One region of the Bacillus sp. SD127 genome, then DNA from elsewhere that is predicted to be linked to it. Evidence: riboswitches for the same ligand, from Rfam matches in the RefSeq annotation. Region 1 holds a riboswitch; each other region holds the start of a gene.
The links. Region 1 has a riboswitch for thiamine pyrophosphate ahead of tenA (thiaminase II). Riboswitches for the same ligand answer to the same signal wherever they lie in the genome.
Positions count from the first base shown of each region.

Region 1 (4,403 bases):
ATTGCTGTGAGTCATCACCAGCTTTTATGTGCAAATTATAGAAGAATCATTTTCTGAAAAAAATGAGACCTTATTACTTTATTTTTCATCATCACCCTTGTTAAAATCGCGTTATGTTTTTTTAAAAGGAGGTTCAGATTATGGCGCATACATCTGTCGCATCATTAGTTGTCGTACTTATCGTTGCATTTTTAACTCCCATCCTTTTGCATCGGTTTAAACTCAGCATCCCTGTTGTAGTTGCTGAAATTATTATGGGATTGATTATAGGAAAAAGCGGTCTTAATTTAGTTGTGGAGGGTGATACTTGGCTTCAGACGCTCTCTATGCTGGGATTTATCTTTTTAATGTTTTTAAGCGGGCTTGAAATTGATTTTTCATCCTTTGAGAGAGGAAAGAAAAAACAGTTTCTGCAAAACGGCAAGGAAGCACCCAATACATTTGTCACAGCATCCATTATTTTTATCGGTATTTTTATTTTATCATTGCTGCTGTCCTATGGGTTCGTCTTGGCCGGATTTATCCAAAATGCTTTTTTAATGACGCTTATTATTTCTACGATTTCGTTAGGTGTTGTTGTTCCAACCTTAAAGGAAGAACGGATCATGGATTCAAACATCGGGCAGATTATCCTGCTTGTTGCTGTGATTGCTGACTTGGTCACTATGATTCTTCTTGCTGTATTTTCTTCTCTATACGGAGAGGACAGCGGAAACATGTGGCTCTTGATGATCCTGTTCGCAGCCGGAGTAGTGCTTTACTTCTTCGGCCGGGTCTTCAAACACCGTTCTTTTGTTCAATCCATGTCAAAAGGGACGATCCAGATCGGGACTCGTGCTATTTTCACCTTAATTATCGTACTGGTGGCTCTGTCTGAATCACTGGGGGCAGAAAATATTCTCGGCGCTTTCTTAGCGGGCGTGCTTGTTTCCCTGCTCTCGCCGAACAAGGAACTGGTTCAGCAGCTTGATTCCTTCGGCTACGGGTTCTTAATACCGATTTTCTTTGTGATGGTCGGTGTAAAATTGGATATTTGGACACTTTTTCAGGACCCGAAAATTTTAGTGATGATTCCGCTGTTGCTTATGGCGCTGTTAGTAAGCAAAATTCTTCCTGTCCTGTACTTGAAGAAATGGTATGATAACCGCACAATATTGGCGTCTGGTTTCCTGCTGACATCAACGCTTTCTCTTGTGATTGCCGCTGCGACAATCGGCCAGCAGCTTCATGTAATCAGCGCAAATATGTCAGGAGCGCTTACGCTGGTGGCGGTTATTGCAAGTATTTTTACGCCGGTCGGTTTTAAAAAGCTGTACAAAAAACAGGAGCAGCCGGAGGAGAAAAAGAAGATCACATTTATCGGCGCTAATCAAATGACACTGCCTGTGACACTTGAATTGCCTGAGAGCGAGTATAAAGTGCGTGTCGTGCACGTTTATCAAGAAAACGCTGAGGAAAAGCTGTCAGACTCAGTATTTTCCGTCGAAACGATTTCTGATTATGAGCATCAAACCCTTGAATCACTCGGTATATTTGATACAGAAATCCTTGTGGTGGCGACAGGGGATGAAGACATGAATACGGACATCGCACTATACGCCAAAGAAAAAGGAACAGAAAGAGTCATTGCCAGCACCGGATCACCGGAGAACGAAGCGAAATTGAAAGAGCAGGGCATCAGCATCTTTTCCATCTTGCTGTCGACCAAAACGCTGCTTCGCGCGCTGATAGAAGCGCCTGGCGTCATGAAACTGCTCACGAACCAAGAGTCCTCGCTGTATCAAATTAATATGGAAAACAGCAAATACGACGGCGTGATTCTCCGTGAATTCCCTTTAACAGGCGATGTGATTTTTGTCAGGATTTTCCGAGGTGTCGACAGCATTGTTCCTCACGGCGATACAAGGCTGAAAATCGGAGACCGCTTAATTGTCACCGGATCACGCGGGTACGTAACGGATCTTAAGAAAACATTGGAAGGATAATATCTTGACCAAATAAGGATTCGTGTTAATATAGAGGTGCAGAACAATTCAATATGTATTCGTAAAACCACTAGGGGTGTCCTTTATAAGGGCTGAGATAAAAGTGTGACTTTTAGACCCTCATAACTTGAACAGGTTCAGACCTGCGTAGGGAAGTGGAGCGGTATTTGTGTTATACAACTATGCCAATTCCAAACCACTTTTCCTTGCGGGAAAGTGGTTTTTTTATTAACAGACAGGGGGAATGACGTGTGAAGTTTTCAGAAGAATGCCGCAGTGCAGCCGCAGAATGGTGGGAAGGCAGCTTTGTCCATCCATTTGTTCAGGGGATCGGTGACGGAACTCTCCCGATCGACCGCTTTAAATATTACGTGCTTCAGGATTCTTACTATTTAACTCATTTTGCAAAGGTGCAATCGTTCGGTGCCGCTTATGCAAAGGATCTTTATACAACAGGACGCATGGCCAGCCATGCTCAAGGTACATATGAAGCGGAGATGGCGCTTCATCGCGAGTTTACGGAGCTTTTGGAAATCAGTGAGGAAGAACGGAAGTCATTTAAGCCATCTCCTACCGCTTACTCCTATACATCCCATATGTACCGTTCGGTTTTGAGCGGGAATTTTGCAGAAATCTTGGCAGCTCTTCTCCCGTGCTATTGGCTTTATTATGAGGTTGGTGAGAAATTGCTGACATGTGATCCGGGGCATCCGATTTACCAGAAGTGGATTAGCACATACGGCGGTGACTGGTTCAGACAGCAGGTGGAAGAACAAATTAACCGCCTGGATGAGCTGGCGGAAAACAGCACAGAGGAAGTGCGTGCCAAGATGAAAGAGAATTTCGTTATTTCGAGCTATTATGAATATCAGTTCTGGGGAATGGCTTATCGAAAAGAAGGCTGGTCAGACAGCGGCGTAAAAGAGGTGGAAGGGCTTGGAGCTGCACGCCATAACTGATGACCGCAAGCCGGTTGAAGATCTAATGAGATCAATTATAGCCATTCAGGATGAGGTTGATTTCATCCATATTCGTGAACGGTCTAAATCGGCGGCTGACATTTTGAAACTGCTGGAGCTTATTTCTGAAGGCGGTGTTGATAAGCAAAAGCTGGTGATGAATGGCCGGGTTGATATTGCGCTTTTTTCAAATATTCACCGCGTTCAGCTGCCGAGCAGCAGCTTTTCGCCGAAACAAGTAAGAGCCAGATTTCCTCACCTGCACATTGGGCGATCGGTGCATTCACTGGAGGAAGCGCTTCAGGCAGAAAAGGAAGACGCTGATTATGTTTTGTTCGGCCATGTGTTTGAAACGGATTGCAAACAAGGCCTTGATGGCAGAGGCGTGTCTTTGCTTTCAGAAATCAAACAGAGGATCTCGATTCCGGTTATTGCAATTGGCGGAATGACACCTGCCAGATTAAGAGAAGTGAAACAAGCAGGTTCAGACGGTATCGCTGTCATGTCCGGAATTTTTTCTTCCGATGATCCTTTGGAAGCTGCCAGACGATATTCCCGCAAGCTAAAGGAGATTCAGTATGAAAAGGCATTATGATGCAGTTGTCATTGGAGGCGGAATTATTGGTTCCGCGATAGCTTATCAGTTGGCAAAAGAAAAGAAAAACACCGCATTGCTTGAAAGCGGAACAATCGGCGGCAGAACAACAAGCGCCGCGGCAGGGATGCTTGGCGCCCATGCCGAGTGCGAGGAGCGGGATGCGTTTTTTGATTTCGCCATGCACAGTCAGCGTTTGTATCAGGGTCTTGGAGAGGAGCTACTTGCCTTATCCGGCATTGATATCAGAAGGCATGAAGGCGGTATGTTTAAGCTTGCATTCTCCGAAGAAGACGTGTCCCGCTTGAGACGGATGGACGATTTGCATACTGTCAGCTGGCATACAAAAGAAGAAGTGCTGGAAAAAGAGCCGTATACGGCCGGTGAGATTTACGGGGCGAGCTTTATTCAGGACGATGTTCATGTTGAGCCTTATTTTGTGTGCAAGGCATACGCTAAATCGGCTAAAGCGCTTGGTACGGATATTTTTGAGCATACTCCCGTTCTCGATGTGACGCGTGGCGGTGAATCCATTTTGATCAAAACGGGTTCCGGTGACGTGCATGCGGACCATGTCGTGGTTGCCAGCGGGGTCTGGAGCGGGATGTTTTTTAAACAGCTCGGGTTGAACCAGTCATTTTTTCCTGTAAAAGGAGAGTGCCTGTCTGTTTGGAATGATGATATTCCGCTGACAAAAACACTTTATCATGATCATTGCTATATCGTACCGAGAAAAAGCGGCAGACTGGTTGTCGGCGCGACGATGAAGCCTGGTGATTGGAGCGATAAGCCGGATCTTGGCGGACTTCAGTCGGTTATGGAAAAAGCGAAAACGATGTTGCCGGCGATTCAGAATATGAAGGT
Region 1 is NZ_CP191226.1:3,034,042-3,038,444, reverse strand. It holds gene ACQVGS_RS15885 (monovalent cation:proton antiporter family protein) at 141-1,985, shown strand; TPP riboswitch at 2,048-2,156, shown strand; gene tenA (thiaminase II) at 2,237-2,944, shown strand; gene tenI (thiazole tautomerase TenI) at 2,922-3,539, shown strand; gene thiO (glycine oxidase ThiO) at 3,523-4,403, shown strand, end outside.

Region 2 (4,403 bases), 1.9 Mb from region 1:
TCGGGAAGAGGATCTTAGAGGCAGACTCGGAAAAGTCATAACCGCTGTTCCGGTTGATGGATTTGGAGAAGTACTGATTGAAGGGATAGGCGGTACGATTTCAAAATCAGCGATCAGCTTTGAAAATGAACAGATCAGTTACGGAACAGTCGTCTTAGTTGTGGATGTCAAAAAAGGAGTTCTTTCAGTTACTCCGCATGAACCTTTATAAAATAAGGAGGAATGTCATATGACAATGCCGATTATCATCGTCATCGCAGTTGTATTCTTTTTACTCATCGCACTTATAGCGGTATTTATTACAAAATATCGTACGGCAGGGCCTGATGAAGCGTTAATTGTTACAGGAAGTTATCTTGGAAATAAAAATGTTCACGTTGATGAGGGAGGCAACCGCCTGAAGATTGTTCGCGGAGGAGGAACCTTTGTTCTTCCGGTTTTTCAGCAGGCTGAGCCGCTAAGTCTGTTATCAAGCAAACTCGATGTATCGACACCTGAAGTGTATACCGAGCAAGGTGTGCCTGTAATGGCAGACGGAACTGCAATTATTAAAATCGGCGGCTCTATTGGAGAAATCGCCACAGCAGCCGAACAATTTTTAGGAAAGTCAAAAGAAGACCGTGAGCAGGAGGCCCGTGAGGTACTGGAAGGCCACCTCCGTTCCATTCTCGGGTCTATGACAGTAGAAGAAATTTATAAAAACCGCGAAAAATTCTCTCAAGAAGTGCAGCGTGTCGCTTCACAGGATCTTGCGAAGATGGGTCTTGTGATTGTCTCCTTTACCATTAAAGATGTCCGTGATAAAAACGGCTATCTTGAATCACTAGGTAAACCGAGAATTGCGCAGGTAAAACGTGATGCTGACATTGCAACCGCAGAGGCCGATAAAGAAACAAGAATTAAGAGGGCGGAAGCCGATAAAGAAGCCAAAAAATCAGAGCTTGAACGAGCGACGGAAATTGCTGAAGCTGAAAAAATCAATCAGCTTAAAATGGCTGAATACCGGCGAGATCAAGATACAGCAAAAGCCAACGCTGACCAGGCATACGATTTGGAAACAGCCAAAGCACGCCAGCAGGTGACTGAGCAGGAAATGCAGGTCAAGATTATAGAACGCCAAAAACAAATTGAATTAGAAGAAAAAGAAATTCTCCGCCGTGAACGCCAGTATGATTCTGAAGTGAAGAAAAAAGCCGATGCAGACCGCTATTCAGTTGAGCAATCTGCCGCTGCTGAAAAAGCCAAACAGCTAGCCCAAGCCGATGCCAAGAAATACAGCATAGAAGCGATGGCGAAGGCTGAAGCTGAAAGGGTCAGAATTGACGGCCTTGCAAAAGCAGAAGCTGAAAAAGCAAAAGGTGAGACAGAGGCTGAGGTTATTCGCTTAAAAGGTCTTGCGGAAGCGGAAGCGAAAGAAAAAATTGCCGCTGCCTTTGAGCAGTACGGTCAGGCTGCGATTTTCGATATGATTGTCAAAATGCTTCCGGAATACGCGAAACAGGTATCAGCACCGCTTTCAAATATTGATAAGATCACCGTTGTTGATACAGGAGGAAACGGTGATTCAAGCGGCGCCAACAAAGTCACAAGCTATGCGACAAATTTAATGTCCAGTCTGCAAGAAAGCTTAAAAGCGTCTTCGGGAATCGACGTAAAAGAAATGATTGAGAACTTTTCAGGAAAAGGCAACATCAAACAGAGCATCAACGAACTGACAAATGAATTAAAAGAAACAAAACCTGTTCAAAAATCTGAATAACCATTGCGGAAAGGATTAGAGAATGAATGGTGACTATAAGAGAAGCACGACTAGATGATATAAAGGCAATCGCAAAAGTGCATGTTGACAGCTGGGTGACAACATACAGCGGCATTGTCTCCGCTGAATACTTAAATGGTTTGAACTACAAGGATTTTGAAGCCAAATGGAAAAGCCGTTCATTAAAGGGGGTTTTTGTGGCAGAAGATGAAAAAGGCTCGGTATTCGGCTTTGCATCTTTTGGTTCAATTCGTTCAGAGCAGAAAGGCTATGACGGAGAGTTGTATGCCATTTACCTTTTAAAAGAAAAACAGCGGCAAGGTGCAGGCAGAGCGCTTTTGACAAAGGATACAGATTTTTTGCTTGATCAGGGCTTTACGAGCATGTTTGTTTGGGTCGTAGAAGAGAATCCTTCGATTAATTTTTATCAGTCGATTTCACCTGAAAGAGCAGCCGAGGATAGTTTTGAAATCGCAGGAGAAAGCATGAAAGAAATAGGATTCGGCTGACCGGATCTTGCTTCATTAAAAAATCTGCTTAACGGAAGATAAAAAACAACCCCCAGCGGAACGGCCGCTGGGGGTTGTTAGATTAAGCCTTTTCGGTTTTCAGCAAGCGCGGAGCTGTCATGAACAATAAACAAAGGGCAATCGCACAGATGATGAATGACGGAATCATATAAGTAGCATTATAAGTTAATGAGTAGAGCCATACCGGCGTTCCTTTTGGTGCAAAGCTGCCGAAAAATACAGCCCCTGAAATCACGTGTGCAGCATAACGCAGAAAACTGCCGATAAAAACTGCGCAAATAATTGATACGATCAATTTCCCTTTTGCTTTTGATAAGGCGGATTTGCGGACAGCGGAAGCGAAAAAGCCGCTTATGCCGACAGCGGCGAACGCTGCCATGTAATCAAGCAACAGCTGAACAGGGTGCTGAAGAAATAGATTTCCGATCGCAATTTGAACGAGACCTGTCAATAGACCGGTTGTAAGCCCCGCTTTAACTCCCCAGCGAAAAGAAATCAAAAAAATCGGAATCATCATGATGGATACCGACCCTCCTTGAGGCATACGGAGGAACATTCCGGAAACGATGTCTAAAATGACAGCAGCAGCAGTCATGATTGCAATTTCAATAAGACGTACCAGTTGTCTTGATTGAGCCATAAAAATCCCCTTCCATCGATAGACAATCCAAAAGGACAACAAAAAAGCAGCACGCGGAAGGATGAGGAAAGTTCCACGCACTGCTTTACAATCTGCAATTCATTTGACTTTGCCACATCCCTACGCCAGCGTTAACTAACAGGTTCAAAGGGTCAGAACGAAACCGCTCACTCTCAGCTTTTATGCTCCCCTTGTGGTCATCGGATATTTAGTTCGTTTCTACTATACAAGAAAAAGGTTAAAACAACAAGATGACATTGCCTGTAGTAAATGTTCTTTAATAGATAAATGTTTTATAAAGCATTACAAGTTAGATAGAATAAAGAAAGATTACAGTTTTATTGTTTTATAGATTTTTTTAAAAAACTATTGCAATAAATAATTATAGGTGTTATATTATTAAACGTCGCTGATGAACAGCAGACAAAACAAGAAGCTTTAAACAACTTTTAAAAAAGTTGTTGACAATTAAGAAGCTGAGTGTTATATTGGTAAAGTTGCTTCATTGAGAGCGGTGATGATCTTTGAAAACTAAACAAGACAAAACGTACCTGTTAATTCAAGTTTTATTATAAATCGCACAGCAATGTGCGTAGTCAGTCAAACTGAGGTCTGCACGATGCAGATCACGCAGATGTTGCCACAGGATGTGGTGAACTTAATCTGCGATCCATTTATCGGAGAGTTTGATCCTGGCTCAGGACGAACGCTGGCGGCGTGCCTAATACATGCAAGTCGAGCGGACAGATGGGAGCTTGCTCCCTGATGTTAGCGGCGGACGGGTGAGTAACACGTGGGTAACCTGCCTGTAAGACTGGGATAACTCCGGGAAACCGGGGCTAATACCGGATGCTTGTTTGAACCGCATGGTTCAAACATAAAAGGTGGCTTCGGCTACCACTTACAGATGGACCCGCGGCGCATTAGCTAGTTGGTGAGGTAATGGCTCACCAAGGCAACGATGCGTAGCCGACCTGAGAGGGTGATCGGCCACACTGGGACTGAGACACGGCCCAGACTCCTACGGGAGGCAGCAGTAGGGAATCTTCCGCAATGGACGAAAGTCTGACGGAGCAACGCCGCGTGAGTGATGAAGGTTTTCGGATCGTAAAGCTCTGTTGTTAGGGAAGAACAAGTACCGTTCGAATAGGGCGGTACCTTGACGGTACCTAACCAGAAAGCCACGGCTAACTACGTGCCAGCAGCCGCGGTAATACGTAGGTGGCAAGCGTTGTCCGGAATTATTGGGCGTAAAGGGCTCGCAGGCGGTTCCTTAAGTCTGATGTGAAAGCCCCCGGCTCAACCGGGGAGGGTCATTGGAAACTGGGGAACTTGAGTGCAGAAGAGGAGAGTGGAATTCCACGTGTAGCGGTGAAATGCGTAGAGATGTGGAGGAACACCAGTGGCGAAGGCGACTTTCTGGTCTGTAACTGACGCTGAGGAGCGAAAGCGTGGGGAGCGAACAGGATTAGAT
Region 2 is NZ_CP191226.1:1,093,267-1,097,669, forward strand. It holds gene ACQVGS_RS05570 (NfeD family membrane protein) at 1-211, shown strand, start outside; gene floT (flotillin lipid rafts scaffold protein FloT) at 230-1,759, shown strand; gene ACQVGS_RS05580 (GNAT family N-acetyltransferase) at 1,786-2,268, shown strand; gene thiT (energy-coupled thiamine transporter ThiT) at 2,351-2,929, opposite strand; TPP riboswitch at 3,030-3,131, opposite strand; rRNA gene ACQVGS_RS05590 (16S ribosomal RNA) at 3,604-4,403, shown strand, end outside.
Region 2: another riboswitch for thiamine pyrophosphate. It lies ahead of thiT (energy-coupled thiamine transporter ThiT); the one in region 1 lies ahead of tenA (thiaminase II).

Region 3 (4,403 bases), 150 kb from region 1:
CTCATGGGTTTGCTGAATGATAAGAACCGCGCAGATGACAATGGCTAAAACGGCTGCCGCAGCAGCAGCTCCTGTTTTCATTCGTTTTGTCATAGCGCTCCCCCATTCTGTTCTCTAAATTGCATCGTGACATTTGTTCCCTGTCCCGGTTTGCTTTTTACAGACAGGTCAATACCATGCTCATCGGCAATATGTTTGGCAATGGATAGACCTAAACCCGTTCCGCCTGTTTTGCGGTTACGTGCCTCATCCGCCCGGTAAAAACGTTCAAACAGGCGCGGGATATGATCTTCAGGTATGCCGATTCCTTCATCCCTTACGGACAAAAACGGACGTCTGTTATTGGTTCCTGCGGAAATCACAATGGCCTTGTCACTATACTTTATGGCATTATCAAGCAAAATCGTCAGCAGCTGCTTTATGCGTTCTTCATCTGCCGTTACAAGCAAATTCTCCTTGTCCGTCTCAAGAAGGATGTCGCGTTTATAAACCGGCTGGAGTGTTTGTATGACGGCGCGCGACACTTCGATCAGGTCAACCGTTTTCAGATCAAGCTCCAGTTCTTTATGGGTCTTGGCCAGCGTAAGCAGCTGATTGGTCAGTTTTTTCATATGGACCGCTTCTGAATGAATAGCTTCAATGGATTCCTCAAGCACTTCAGGCTTTTTTGCCCCCCAGCGTTTCATCAGATTGCTGTAGCTTTCAATAATGGTGAGCGGGGTTTTCAGCTCGTGTGAAGCGTCTTGGACGAATTGCTGCTGTTTATCGTAGTGCTCTTTCAGCATGCTCGCCATCTCATTAAAGGTCAGCCCCATTTGATACAGTTCGTCATGCGACTGTCCTTCCAGAGAAATTGTTTTGAATGCTTTTTCTCTCTGTATGTCTTTCATCGTTGTCACCAATTGTCTGATTGGATTGGTGATATGGCGGGCGAGTAAGCTGCCGGCAAAGAAGGAAGCGATACAGACAGCCGCGCTGGCCGCAATTAAGATGATTCTTAGCAGAAGAAGACTCTCTTCTGTATGCTCCAGCCTTTCCACGAGCTGAAGCGATACGACTTGTCCGTCTGTCCAAATGACCGGGACAGCTGCTGCTGCAAACAGTTTGCCTTCATGCTTTGTCACGTCTGTCGTTTCCCCGCTGTGAAAAGAAAGAGGGAAGTCTTTATATGCTTTTTCCTTTGTGATGGTCATGACGGCTTTCCGATCCGCACTCACTACCCGCACCATTCCGTTTGCCGGAAGATAGGCCTGCAGCATATCCTGCAAAGCCACCCCTTGTGTTTCGGCGGTATGAAGAGCTTCGGTGATATTGTCCGTTTCATCGGCAAGACGGGCCGCATCCTTTGAGGTGAGTGCCGATGAAAAAATGAGATAGACCGCAGTATGAACCAACATTAATAAAATCAACAGCCAAATGGAAGTATACAGATGAATCTTTGTCTTCAGCTTCATCATTTACCCCTTAATGGTATAGCCGACCCCGCGTACGGTATGAATCAGCTGTTTTTCGTAAGGATAGTCCAATTTTTTTCTGATATATCTTATGTACACGTCGACGACATTTGTATCACCGATGTAATCAAACCCCCATACAGAGCTGAGAATTTGCTCCCTCGTCAGCACTTGCTGCGGATGCTTCAGCATATAGACAAGCAAATCAAATTCCCGGGGCGTTAATTCAACCTCTTTGTCTCCCCGTCTGACTTCACGTGTTTTCTCATTCACCTGCAAATCATCATATGTCAAAAATGTGCCGATATCCTCTGTTTTGCTTCCGGTTTGGCGGAGTGCCGCTCTGATTCTGGCAAGCAATTCTTCAATTTCAAACGGCTTGGTGACATAGTCATTCGCACCGATGTCAAGCCCCGTTACCTTATCTGGAACGCTGTCGCGGGCTGTTAATAAAATAACCGGTGTCTCTTGATCCGTTTTCCTCAGCCGGCGCAGCACTTCAAGCCCGCTCAACCCCGGCAGCATGACATCGAGCAGCAATAGGGAATACGAACCTTCCGTGGCCGCGTTAAGTCCTTCAGAGCCATTATGTTTGATGGTGACGCTGTATCCTTCATATTCCAATTCAAGCTGAAGGACCCTCGCGATTTTTTCTTCATCTTCCACAATTAATATGTGCCCTTTTTCCAATTCCGATCATCCTCTCATGTTCCTATATGAAAAAAATGATTTCATTGTTTACAAAATGATTCTTATCATCTATTATGATGTCAAAATAAAAAATTGTATACGGAAAGCACTAGGGGTGCTGTTATGGCTGAGATAAAGCGCGCAAAAACGCGCTTTGATCCCTTATGACCCGATCTGGATAATACCAGCGTGGGGAAGTGCAGGTTGACCGAAAGGTGTATTTTTTCGTGCGCTTACTCGATCTATGACTGCATATTCCCTAAGGATATGCAGTTTTTTATTTTACCAAAAAAACAGGAGGTCAGAGAAATGGACAACTTATGCGGTACAAGCAGAATCGCCGGATTTCGGTTTTCTTTATACCCAATGACAGATGATTTTATCAGTGTGATCAAGTCTGCGCTGAAAAAAACGGATACGTCAAAGGTTTGGACAAAGACCGATCATATCAGTACAGTTTTGCGCGGATCGATCGCTCATGTATTCGACGCCGCTAAAGCCATCTACCTGTATGCAGCAAATAGCGAAAAGCACATTGTCATGAACGGGACGTTTTCCATCGGCTGCCCGGGCGATACACAAGGAGATACATATCTGACAGCAGATGAAAAGCGAGTCAATGAAGAATCTGTTCACGACCTGAAAGCAGAGGCTCCATGCCAATTTGCACTTTATCCGATGAATGAGCCGAATTATATGGACATTATCATGAAAGCTGTTGAAATCGCTAAGGCTGACGGCACCTTTGTACAGGGTGTTCATTACGCAAGTGAGATAGACGGAGATGCACACGACGTGTTCCGGACACTGGAAGCCGCTTTCCGCATGGCAAATCAGCAAACAGCCCATGTCACCATGACCGTGAACTTCTCGGCAAACAGTCCATCAAGAAAACAGAAAGCAGGGATAAAATGAAAAGCTGGAAAGTAAAAGAAATTGTCATCATGTCTGTTATCAGTATTGTTTTTGGCATTGTGTATTTAGTATTCACCCATTTCGGGAACGTACTTGCAGGGATGTTCGGGCCCATCGCTTATGAACCGATTTACGGCATTTGGTTTATCGTGTCGGTGATTGCCGCGTACATCATTCGTAAACCGGGCGCGGCCCTTGTTTCAGAAATCATCGCAGCTCTCGTTGAATGTTTGCTGGGAAATCCTTCAGGCCCGATGGTTATCGTTATCGGCATTGTTCAAGGTCTCGGAGCAGAAGCTGTATTTCTTGCGACACGCTGGAAAGCTTATTCCCTTCCTGTGCTGCTTCTGGCGGGTATGGGGTCTTCGGTGTCCAGCTTTATTTATGATTTCTTTGTTTCCGGTTATGCGGCGTACTCACCGGGCTATCTGCTCATTATGCTTGTGATCCGTCTCGTTTCAGGTGCGGTCCTGGCCGGCCTACTCGGAAAAGCTGTCAGCGATTCTCTCGCATATACGGGTGTCTTAAACGGAATGGCACTCGGAAAGGAACTGAAAAAGAAACGGAAACGGGTATCAAATCATGCAAGCCTATAACAAGTTGCTTTCGGTTGACCGGCTTAGCTTTTCATATGAAGAAAACGAGAAACCGATTTTTCAGGATATAACGTTTGAGCTCCAAAAAGGAGAATGCGCTTTATTGTTAGGGCCGAGCGGGTGCGGAAAAAGCTCGCTTGCCCTCTGTTTAAACGGGCTTTACCCTGAAGCTTGCGACGGGATGCTGTCTGGGCATGTATTCTTATTTCAAAAAACGATCACTGACGCTGAAACCTCTGAAACAATCGCTCAGCATGTCGGAGTCGTCTTTCAGGACCCTGAGCAGCAGTTTTGTATGCTGACAGTAGAGGATGAAATCGCCTTTGGATTGGAAAATCTGCAAATCCCCCAAGAAGAAATGGTGAAGAAAATTGATGACGTTCTGGAAAAATTACACATCACTCATGTAAAGGAAAAAACGATTTCCACTCTGTCAGGGGGACTGAAGCAAAAAGTCGCGCTCGCCTGTATTTTGGCGATGGAGCCTGAGCTTATTATTCTGGATGAACCGACTTCCCTTTTAGACCCTTATTCAGCACGGGAATTCGTTCAAATGATCAAAGAGCTTCAGCAGGAAAAAGGCTTCGGCCTTCTCGTGATCGAACATCAGCTTGATGAGTGGGCGCCTTGGGTTGAAAGAACAATCGTACTGGATGGAGCAGGCAAGAAAGCCTTAGACGGGCCGACTAAGGATATGTTTCAGCATCACTCAAACATGTTAAGAACAATGGGAATCGCTGTGCCAAAA
Region 3 is NZ_CP191226.1:2,885,424-2,889,826, forward strand. It holds gene ACQVGS_RS14985 (PepSY domain-containing protein) at 1-93, opposite strand, end outside; gene ACQVGS_RS14990 (sensor histidine kinase) at 90-1,454, opposite strand; gene ykoG (two-component system response regulator YkoG) at 1,458-2,144, opposite strand; TPP riboswitch at 2,246-2,357, shown strand; gene thiU (HMP/thiamine ABC transporter substrate-binding protein ThiU) at 2,454-3,059, shown strand; gene ACQVGS_RS15005 (ECF transporter S component) at 3,056-3,655, shown strand; gene ACQVGS_RS15010 (ABC transporter ATP-binding protein) at 3,642-4,403, shown strand, end outside.
Region 3: another riboswitch for thiamine pyrophosphate. It lies ahead of thiU (HMP/thiamine ABC transporter substrate-binding protein ThiU); the one in region 1 lies ahead of tenA (thiaminase II).

Region 4 (4,403 bases), 370 kb from region 1:
GGAACTGCGTTTTGGGCTCGTCGGCGAAGAGGAAAAGACCCAAAAGGATGTTGCGGATATGATGGGGATTTCCCAATCCTATATTTCCCGTCTGGAAAAAAGAATCATTAAAAGATTGCGAAAAGAATTCAACAAAATGGTGTAAAAAATTTTTGCGGGTTAATCCCTTGATTCTACAAGGATTTCCCAATTATGACTATTTTTCGGTTTGAGTGCAGTGCATATTTTTCCCACCCGAGGAGATACTTAACGTTGTACAGCAGCTCCTGTAGGGAGGGAAAAAAGTGTCGAGAAATAAAGTCGAAATCTGCGGGGTGGATACCTCCAAATTACCCGTACTCAAGAATGAAGAAATGAGAAAGCTGTTTAGGCAATTGCAGGACGAAGGTGATGATTCAGCCAGAGAAAAGCTTGTAAACGGGAACTTGCGTCTTGTCTTAAGTGTCATTCAAAGATTTAATAACAGAGGGGAGTATGTTGATGACTTATTTCAAGTCGGCTGCATCGGACTAATGAAATCCATAGATAATTTTGATCTAAGCCACAATGTTAAGTTTTCAACATACGCTGTACCTATGATTATCGGAGAGATCCGCAGGTATTTACGCGATAATAACCCGATACGTGTCTCGAGATCACTTAGGGATATCGCATATAAGGCACTCCAGGTAAGAGAACGGTTAATCAGTGAGACAAGCAAGGAGCCGACGGCAGAGGATATCGCCAAAGTTCTTGAAGTACCGCACGAAGAAATTGTGTTTGCACTCGACGCCATTCAAGATCCGGTATCTCTTTTTGAACCGATCTACAATGACGGCGGAGATCCGATTTATGTCATGGATCAAATCAGTGATGAACGCAACAAAGATACACAATGGATTGAAGAGCTGGCTTTGAAAGAGGGCATGAGAAGGCTGAACGAGAGGGAAAAAATGATTTTAAGAAAACGGTTCTTCCAAGGAAAAACGCAAATGGAAGTAGCCGAAGAAATCGGGATTTCTCAAGCACAGGTGTCCAGACTGGAAAAGGCAGCAATCAAACAAATGAATAAGAATATTCATCAATAGCATGGACGTGGAAAGCCTTTAAAACAGAAATTGTTTTAAAGGCTTTTCTATTTAGAAGCGGGCGGTTTACGTTTTCGAAAAAGTAAGGTATCCTAGTCCGTACACAGTTTTGTGAAAATTAAAACAATTATTCGGTTTGGAAAGAGGAGGACCACAATGATTTTGCAGCTTGACAATGTCTCACTAAAACGGAATGGAAAATGGATACTAAAGGATATTCATTGGAAAGTAGAAGAAAAGGAGAACTGGGTGCTTTACGGATTAAATGGAGCAGGGAAGACTGCGCTGTTAAATATGCTATGCTCTTACTATTTTCCGACAACAGGCGAGATGCAGGTGCTTGGTCATGTATTCGGAAAAACGGAGCTGGGAGATAAACTCAGACGAAAAATCGGCCTTGTCTCAGCGGGTCTTCAGCAAAAATTGTATCCGGCAGATTCAGCTTTTGAAATTGCTCTGAGCGGGGCATATGCTTCGATTGGCTTGTATGAAACACCAAGTGCGGAAATCAGAGAAAAAGCGATTGCCCTGCTCGAGGACTTAGGAGCCATTGATTATGCCGACCGCCGCTACGAAACTCTTTCTCAAGGAGAGAAACAAAGAGCTTTAATCGCAAGAGCGCTAATGGCTGATCCGGAGCTGCTTATACTGGACGAACCAGTTACAGGACTTGATTTTATTGCCCGGGAAAAACTGTTAGATACGATTACGCACATTGCAAGCAGGGAAAATGCGCCGTCTATTCTTTATGTTACGCATCATGCGGAAGAAATTTTGCCGATTTTTGATAAAGCCCTCTTGTTAAAAAAGGGAGAAGTCTTTAGGTCAGGACACATGAAAGACATGCTGACAGACGAATCACTTTCTTCTTTTTTTGATACGCCGATCCGTGTATTATGGAATCAGGATCGTCCGTTTTTAACAAGAGCTGAGCCGGTAACAAATGCATAACAACATACGATTCATCCTGGGGGTGCTTTCGAAGCTGAGAGAGACGCTTGTCTCAACCCTTATTGACCTGATCTGGATCATACCAGCGGAGGGAAGCGGTGAAAAAAGCGGAGAATGCAGCAGCTTGCACTCTGCTTTCTTTATTAAGCCGTTTCATGAATATGAAACGGCTTTTTTCTATTAAAAATAGGAGCGGATAACATGATTGATCAAGTAGAATCTTTACTGAAAAAAGCGGAAGAACAAAAAGACGAGCTCATTGAGCTTGCGAAAACGCTGATTTCTTTTAAAACACCGGCGCCGCCTGCGAGAAATACAGACAGCATCCAAACATGGATTGCACAGTTTTTGCTTGAACGGGGGTTTTCCATCGACAAATGGGACGTTTATCCAGGAGATCCCAATGTTGTGGGTGTTTTAAAGGGAACAAATTCAGCAGCCTATCAAAGTTTAATCATCAATGGGCATGTCGATGTGGCAGAGGTAAAAGAGGGCGAGGACTGGGTGCATGACCCATTTTGTCCCAGTGAGAAAAACGGTTTCTTAATCGGCCGGGGCGCTTCAGATATGAAAGGCGGAATGGCCTGTGTGCTGTTTGCTTTAAAGCTGATTCGTGAAGCGGGCGTTGAGCTCCCGGGCGATTTGATTCTGCAATCGGTCATCGGGGAGGAAGTCGGAGAGGCCGGCACGCTTGAATGCTGCAAAAAGGGCTATCACGCAGACTTTGCAGTTGTGGCGGATACGAGCGATATGCATATTCAAGGTCAAGGCGGAGTGATTACAGGCTGGATCGAAATGAAAAGCAGTCAAACGTTTCACGATGGAACAAGACGGAATATGATCCACGCTGGCGGAGGAACCTTCGGGGCGAGCGCAATCGAAAAAATGGCAAAAATCATTTCTGGACTCGGTGAGCTGGAGCGACATTGGGCCATTATGAAAAGCTATCCTGGCTTTACCCCCGGTACAAACACAATTAATCCCGCTGTTATAGAAGGAGGCAGACATGCGGCCTTTATAGCGGATGAGTGCCGATTATGGATTACCGTCCATTTTTATCCCAATGAAACGCATGAAGAAGTGGCTGCTGAAATAGAAGATTACATCAACAGGCTGAGTGACAGTGATATTTGGCTGAGGGAAAACCGTCCTGTCTTCAAATGGGGAGGCTCTTCAATGATTGAAGAAAGAGGAGAAATTTTTCCGGCCTTGGAAGTTGATCCGGCTCATCCCGGCGTTTTAGCCCTTACGGCGTCACACGAGGAGATCAAACGGGAACGCCCGGTCATTGACGTATCTCAAACCGTAACCGATGGTGGATGGCTTTATCATGCCGGTATTCCAAGCGTAATATACGGACCGGGCGATTTATATAATGCTCATGCCGTTAATGAAGAGGTATCGATTGAGCAGCTCGTAGATTATACGAAAATCATGCTCACGTTCATCATAAGCTGGTGCAGCCGCAAAAAAGAACAATGATCATGAAAATTTCTCCTTGCTGACAAGGTTCAGCCCGCCCGTTCATATACTAGAAAAAAGGACCGAAAAAGGACGTGATGGGATGATCAGCATTTCAGAATTTCAAGTAAAGGATGTCGTCAATGTCTCTAACGGAAAAAAATTAGGGAGCATCGGTGATATTGATATCAATGTCACCACAGGAAAAATTCAGGCGATTATACTAGGGGGAAATGGAAAAGTTCTCGGTTTTTTTGGAAAGGAAGAGGAAATGGTCATTCCTTGGCGAAATATAGTTAAAATCGGAGAAGATGTCATTTTAGTCCGATTAAGTGAATCCCACGCTTAACCTGCTTTTTTGCTGCTGATTGTCAAATGCCGGAAGTCTGAACTCTTCCGGCACATTTCATTTATGAAATATGTAAATCGGCGCTAAACGAATGCAGAAAGATGTGGTAAAATAAGTGGGAAATTACGCCTTATAAATGTTTGTCGAAAGGTTGGATCATCATGAATACATATCACCCATTCAGTCTCACCACCCCCTCGACACTCATGATACAAGACTGGAAACAAACGAATCAAAACGATGCAGAAGTCATTGCCGGATTTACTACGAAAAACGGCGGTGTCAGTCAAAAACCTTTTGAGTCGTTAAATACAGGATTGCACGTTCATGACAAAGATGCAGATGTGGTTAAAAATCGTGAATATATAGCCGATATGTTTAATATTGATTTGCAGTCTTGGGTATTTGCTGACCAGACACACGACAATCGCGTCCAAAAAGTGACGCAGAGGGATAGGGGAAAAGGCGCCCGTGAGTATCACTCAGCTTTTAAAGCAACAGACGGGCTCTATACAAATGATAAAAATGTATTTTTGGCATTATGCTTTGCTGATTGTGTGCCCCTATTCTTTTTC
Region 4 is NZ_CP191226.1:2,665,069-2,669,471, reverse strand. It holds gene sigE (RNA polymerase sporulation sigma factor SigE) at 1-145, shown strand, start outside; gene sigG (RNA polymerase sporulation sigma factor SigG) at 285-1,067, shown strand; gene ACQVGS_RS13860 (ABC transporter ATP-binding protein) at 1,224-2,018, shown strand; TPP riboswitch at 2,027-2,129, shown strand; gene ACQVGS_RS13855 (acetylornithine deacetylase) at 2,220-3,500, shown strand; gene ACQVGS_RS13850 (YlmC/YmxH family sporulation protein) at 3,583-3,828, shown strand; gene pgeF (peptidoglycan editing factor PgeF) at 3,990-4,403, shown strand, end outside.
Region 4: another riboswitch for thiamine pyrophosphate. It lies ahead of ACQVGS_RS13855 (acetylornithine deacetylase); the one in region 1 lies ahead of tenA (thiaminase II).